Methyloterricola oryzae: one gene and its partner. The protein of the gene in region 1 interacts with the protein of each later gene in a pairwise test. Links are inferred from orthologs where the notes say so. Each region holds a gene or a part of one and is shown on either strand. Other genes may lie near its edges. The genes, in order: eno and rpe.

Region 1 (3,140 bases):
CTGGAGACGGTGAAGCAGTCCGTGGGCGTGCCGGTCCTCACCGACGTGCACGAGGACACCCCCCTGGACGAGGTGGCCAGCGTGGTGGACGTGCTGCAGACGCCCGCCTTCCTCTGCCGGCAGACCAATTTCATCCAGGCGGTGGCGGCCCAGGGCAAGCCGGTCAACATCAAGAAAGGCCAGTTCATGGCGCCCTGGGACATGCAGAACGTGGTCAGCAAGGCCCAGGCCACGGGCAACCAGCAGATTATGGTATGCGAGCGCGGTGTCTCTTTCGGCTACAATAACCTGGTCTCCGACATGCGCTCCCTGGTGGTGATGCGCGAAACCGGCTGCCCCGTGGTATTCGACGCCACCCACTCGGTGCAACTCCCCGGCGGCCAGGGGCATGCCTCCGGCGGGCAGCGCGAGTTCGTGCCGACCCTGGCCAAGGCCGCCATTGCCGTGGGCATCGCCGGCCTGTTCGTGGAAACCCACCCCGATCCCGACAAGGCCCTGAGCGACGGCCCCAATTCCTGGCCGCTGGCGCGCATGCCCGAACTGCTGGGAGTGCTGTGTGCCATCGACCGCACCGTCAAGAACGCTGAATTGCTATAACGCCACGAGGCGGCAGGGACAGCCAGCCGAACCAGGTCGGCAAGACCCACCCTTCAAACTTCACTCAACCGTGGTACCGACATGAGCAAGATCACTGACATCAAAGCCCGCGAAGTGCTGGACTCCCGCGGCAATCCCACCGTCGCGGCCGACGTGGTCCTGGCCGACGGCTCCTTCGGCTCTGCCATGGTGCCCTCCGGCGCCTCAACCGGCAGCCGCGAGGCCATCGAATTGCGCGACGGCGACAAGCAGCGTTATCTGGGCAAGGGCGTGCTCAAGGCGGTGGAGAACGCCAATACCACCCTGCGCGAGGCCGTAATCGGCCTGGATGCCGGCGACCAGGCCGCGTTGGACGCTCGCATGATCGAATTGGACGGCACCGACAACAAGGGCCGCCTGGGCGCCAACGCCCTGCTCGCCATTTCCCTGGCCAGCGCCCGCGCCCACGCCGCATCCGTCGGCAAGCCCTTGTACGCCGCACTCAACACCACGGGCGAGTTCATCATGCCGGTGCCGATGATGAACATCATCAACGGCGGCGCCCATGCCGACAACAGCGTGGACTTGCAAGAGTTCATGATCCTGCCGGTGGGCGCGCCCAGCTTCCGCGAGGCCCTGCGCTATGGCGCCGAGGTGTTCCATAACCTGAAGAAAGTGCTGCACGACCGCGGCCTGGCCACCACCGTGGGCGACGAGGGCGGCTTCGCCCCCAACCTGTCCTCCAACGAGGAGGCCATCGAAGTGATCCTGGAGGCCATCGCCAAGGCCGGCTACCAGGCGGGCAAGGACATCTACCTGGGCCTGGACGTGGCCAGCTCCGAGTTCTACAAGGACGGCCAGTACGACCTGGCCTCCGAGAGCCGCAAGTTCGATTCCGCCGGTTTCATCGATTACCTGGCCGCCTGGGTGGACAAATATCCCATCGTCAGCATCGAGGACGGTCTGGCGGAGGGCGACTGGGACGGCTGGAAACTGCTCTCGGACAAGCTGGGCTCCCGCATCCAACTGGTGGGCGACGACCTGTTCGTCACCAACCCGAAGATTCTCAAGGAAGGCATCGACAAGGGCATCGCCAACTCCATCCTGATCAAGGTCAACCAGATCGGCACCCTCACCGAAACCCTGGAAGCCATCCGCATGGCCCAGGCCGCCGGCTACACGGCGGTCGTCTCGCATCGCTCTGGCGAAACCGAGGACAGCACCATCGCCGACCTCGCGGTGGCCACGGGCGCCGGACAGATCAAGACCGGTTCATTGAGCCGCTCCGACCGTGTGGCCAAATACAATCGCCTCCTGGTGATCGAGGAAGAGTTGGGCAGCCGCGCGGTCTACGCCGGGCGCAATGCCTTCAAACGCGCCATCTGACCCCTAGCCTGAACCTGCTTGAAGAAGCTGATCGTCTTCCTGTTGCTCCTGATCGGGCTGTTGCAATACCGGCTCTGGTTCGGTGACGGCAATGTGCTGGAGCTGCACCGCCTGGGCGAGCGCATCGAGGAACTGCGCCGGGAAGGCACGCGGCGGCAGGAACGCAACGCCGCCCTGGAGGCCGAGGTGATGGACCTCAAGCAGGGCACCGACGCCATCGAGGAAAGAGCCCGCCAGGACCTGGGCATGATCAAGGAAGGCGAGTTCTTTGTGCAGGTGATCGAGCATCAGCCGCCACCCAGCCCGGCGCCCGCCGCCAAGGAGACACCCAAGGGCACGCCGGTTCCAAAACGTCGCCGGGCGCGTAAACCGCCTTCCGATCCGGTGGAGGAGTTCGACCGGCAGGCGCAACCTTCGGCTGCTCCCGCACCGGCCAGGGCTGATTAGCATGACGGCGTGCATCCGCTACTGGGGCGTCGTCCCCGCCGCCGGCGTGGGCAAACGCATGGGCGGTGTCATCCCCAAGCAATATCTGGCCGTGGCCGGCAAGCCGGTGTTGCAGCACACCCTGGAGCGCCTGCTGGCGGTGGAGCGTTTCGCCGCCATCGCAGTGGCCCTGGGCGCCGAGGACGGCTACTGGCCCGACCTGCCCTGCGCCAATGAGGCCCGCATCGTCACCGCGCCCGGCGGCAAGGAAAGGGCGGATTCGGTGCTGGCGGCCCTGGTCCGGCTCGAGGAACTGGCTCATTTGGAGGACTGGGTGCTGGTGCACGATGCCGCTCGCATGTGCGTCACTCCTAGCGATGTGGAAAGCCTCATGGACCGACTGGCGGACCACCCCGTCGGCGGCATACTCGCCCTGCCCTCCACCGACACCCTGAAGGGTGTGGAATACGGCGTCATCGTCGACACGGTGAACCGCAACCATATCTGGCGCGCCCTGACGCCGCAGATGTTCCGCTACGGCACCCTGCGCTTTGCCCTGGAGGACGCCGCCCGGCGCGGACTGACCGTCACCGACGAGGCCAGCGCCCTGGAACTGCAGGGCCAGCGCCCGGCCATCGTGGAAGGCCGCCCCGACAATATCAAGATCACGCGGCCGGAGGATCTGCCCCTGGCCGCCTTTTACCTGGAGCAGCAATGTTTCGCATAGGCCAGGGCTACGACGCCCACAAATT
Region 2 (3,086 bases), on another replicon or contig:
CGAAGGAGACACCGACGATCTGCGCCTGCATGTAGGCCAGGCTGGTGGTCTCGGTGTCGAAGGCGAACACCTCCGCTCGCTCCAGCTTCTCCAGCCAGCGGTTCAATTGCGCCTCGGTGAGCACCGCCTCGTAGTGGCTAGCCGGCGTGTCGGACGGCGGTGCCGGCACGGGAGGCGGATCTGCCGGCGCCTCCAACTGCCTGAGCCAGGCATGGAACTCGAAACGGAAGAGCAGTTCGCGTAGGGCTTCCGTATCGGCCGGCTGGCGCTGCAGATCCTGCGGACGCAGGTCCAGTTCCACATCGCACTTGATGGTCGCCAGCTGCCGGGACAGCGGAATGGCCTCAAGGCTCGCGCGCAGACTCTCGCCGATCTTGCCCCCCACCTCGTCGGCCCGGGCCATCAAGGCGTCCAGGCTGCCAAAATCCGTCAGCCACTTGGCGGCGGTCTTCGGCCCGCACTTGGGCACGCCGGGGATGTTGTCGGACGTGTCTCCCACCAGGGCGAGATAATCGATGATGCGCTCCGGCGGTACGCCGAACTTTGCCTTGACCCCTTCCACGTCCATGCGCGTATTGCTCATGGTGTTCTCTAGGGTCACCCTTTCGTTCACCAACTGCGCCATGTCCTTGTCGCCCGTGGAGATCAGCACGCTGAAGCCCGCCTCCACCGCCTGACGGGTCAGCGTGCCGATCACATCATCCGCCTCCACTCCGCCCACCATTAGCAGCGGAATGCCCATCGCGCGCACCAGTTCGTGCAGGGGCGCTGTCTGCGCGCGCAAGTCGTCGGGCATGGGCGGGCGGTGGGACTTGTAGTGCTCGTAGGCCTCGTCGCGAAACGTCTTGCCCGGCGCGTCGAACACCACCGCCAGGTGCTCGGTTGCATAATCGGACAGCAGCTTTCGCAGCATGTTGGCCACGCCGAAAATGGCGCCGGTGGGCTCGCCCCTGGAATTGGTCAGAGGCGGCAGGGCATGGTAGGCGCGGTATAAAAAGGAAGAGCCGTCCACGAGCACGAGGGCGTTTTGGGTATCCTGGGACATCGATCCATCCGGGTTCAAAAGGTCTGGAGCTTTCCGGCGAGCGCCTTGCTTGCCCGCGTCGGAGCGAAATGTGAAAATAGCGGGCCTTATCCGCGGCTTCAAGCTCCCTGCGGTGGGCCATGGCCTACCCTAACAGACCGCCGGAGCACGGACCAGATCAAACCATGAGCGAGCCTGAAAGATGAACGAAAACTGGATTGCACCGTCTATTTTGTCCGCCGACTTCGCGCGACTCGGCGAAGAGGTCGTGAACACCCTGAACGCCGGTGCCGACGTCGTCCATTTCGACGTGATGGACAACCATTACGTGCCCAATCTGACCATCGGCCCGCTGGTGTGTGAGGCGCTGCGCAAGCACGGCGTCACCGCGCCGATCGACGTGCACCTGATGATCAGGCCCGTGGACCGCATCATCCCGGATTTCGCCAAAGCCGGCGCCAGCTACATCACCTTCCACCCCGAGGCCACCGAGCACATCGACCGCAGCCTGCAGTTGGTGAAGGATAACGGCTGCAAGTGCGGCCTGGTGTTCAACCCGGCGACGCCCCTGAGCTACCTGGACTATGTCATGGACAAGGTGGACATGATCCTGCTGATGTCCGTGAATCCGGGCTTCGGCGGCCAGTCCTTCATTCCCTACGTGCTGGATAAGGCCCGCGAGGTGCGCAAGCGCATCGATGCCACCGGTCGTGACATCCGCCTGGAGATCGACGGCGGCGTGAATGTCAAGAACATCCGCGAAATCGCCGAGGCCGGCGTGGATACCTTCGTAGCAGGTTCGGCCGTGTTCGGCGCGGGGAAGGACAGCGATCCCAACCGCTACGATTCCATCATCAAGTCCCTGCGGGACGAACTGGCCCTCGCCAAACGCTGATGACCCTCCCGGCGCGCCCCCAGCTCATCGTCTTCGATCTCGACGGCACCCTGGTCGATAGCGCGCCGGACCTCGCGTACTGCGCGGACACCCTGCTGGAAACGCTTGGACGGCCGCCCGCCGGGCTTGAGAAAGTGCGACCCTGGATCGGTAACGGCGTGCCCATGCTGGTCACGCGCGCACTGACCGGCGAGATGTGGCCCGAACGAGAACCCGAAGGTTTTGCCGCCGCTTTGCAGTCCTACCTTGAGCTGTATGCCGCCAACCTGTGCCGGTACAGCCGGCTATTCCCGGGCGTCATGGAAGGCCTGACCCTGCTCAGAGGGCAAGGCTATCGCCTGGCCTGCCTGACCAACAAGCACTCGGACTTTACCGGACCCTTGCTGGAGCAACTGGGCGTCAGCGGCCTGCTGGACTATATTGGCTGTGGCAACGAGTTCACGCAGCACAAGCCTCACCCCGAGCCGTTGCTCAAGACCGCGGAGCGGTTCGCACTACAGCCGGGGCAGTGCCTGATGGTGGGCGATTCGGAGAACGACGTGGAGGCAGCGCGGGCCGCGGGCTACGGTATCGTCTGCGTGCCCTACGGGTATCACCGATGTGAGCGCATCGAGGATCTGAAGCCCGACGCACTGGTCGGCTCCCTTGCGGAACTCCCGAATCTGCTGAGGAAGGCGGCCTGAAGCCATGTCCCCCATCCACATGCGCGAACGATGGCGTCCTGAAATCACGACTCGCGTTGCCGCGTAAAGCGCCCCTTTGGCGCTTGCCGGCACCCCACGGCTGCCCACCGGACAGCCACGCCATTCAGTCACCTTTTCAGAACCAATCATGACGCCCGAACAATTCAAGCAGTACGCCGCACAAGGCTACAATCGAATTCCAGTCGCCCGCCAGGTGCTTGCCGACCTGGACACGCCGTTGAGCGCCTACCTCAAGCTGGCGGACGCGCCCTATTCCTACCTATTCGAATCCGTTCACGGCGGCGAACAATGGGGCCGCTACTCCATCATCGGCCTGCCGTGCCGCACCATCATCCGGGTCCGCGGCCTGGACATCGGCATCGAGCACGACGGCGCGCCCCTGGAGTCACACCGCGTGCAAGACCCATTGCAGTGGATCGAGGAATATTCGGGCCGTTTCCGCGTGCCCGACATCGCCGGACTC

The links.
Region 2: the proteins of eno (region 1) and rpe interact in binary tests that used the Escherichia coli proteins (3 or more experiments, as listed by UniProt). The link is inferred for Methyloterricola oryzae from one-to-one orthologs.

Annotation. Positions count from the first base shown.
Region 1 is NZ_JYNS01000013.1:76,578-79,717, reverse strand. What follows is about bases 1-2,820. They hold eno (phosphopyruvate hydratase), read left to right. Parts: upstream 1-678; coding sequence 679-1,962; downstream 1,963-2,820. Other genes in these bases: ispD (2-C-methyl-D-erythritol 4-phosphate cytidylyltransferase), read left to right, coding at 2,411-2,820; ftsB (cell division protein FtsB), read left to right, coding at 1,981-2,409; kdsA (3-deoxy-8-phosphooctulonate synthase), read left to right, coding at 1-597. In the rest of the region: more of ispD, read left to right, coding at 2,821-3,115; ispF (2-C-methyl-D-erythritol 2,4-cyclodiphosphate synthase), read left to right, coding at 3,103-3,140. UniProt on the Escherichia coli protein: Catalyzes the reversible conversion of 2-phosphoglycerate (2-PG) into phosphoenolpyruvate (PEP). It is essential for the degradation of carbohydrates via glycolysis.
Region 2 is NZ_JYNS01000007.1:29,503-32,588, forward strand. Bases 307-3,072 are described here. They hold rpe (ribulose-phosphate 3-epimerase), read left to right. Parts: upstream 307-1,226; coding sequence 1,227-1,919; downstream 1,920-3,072. Other genes in these bases: polA (DNA polymerase I), read right to left, coding at 307-1,045; EK23_RS10960 (phosphoglycolate phosphatase), read left to right, coding at 1,919-2,602; trpE (anthranilate synthase component I), read left to right, coding at 2,751-3,072. In the rest of the region: more of polA, read right to left, coding at 1-306; more of trpE, read left to right, coding at 3,073-3,086. UniProt on the Escherichia coli protein: Catalyzes the reversible epimerization of D-ribulose 5-phosphate to D-xylulose 5-phosphate.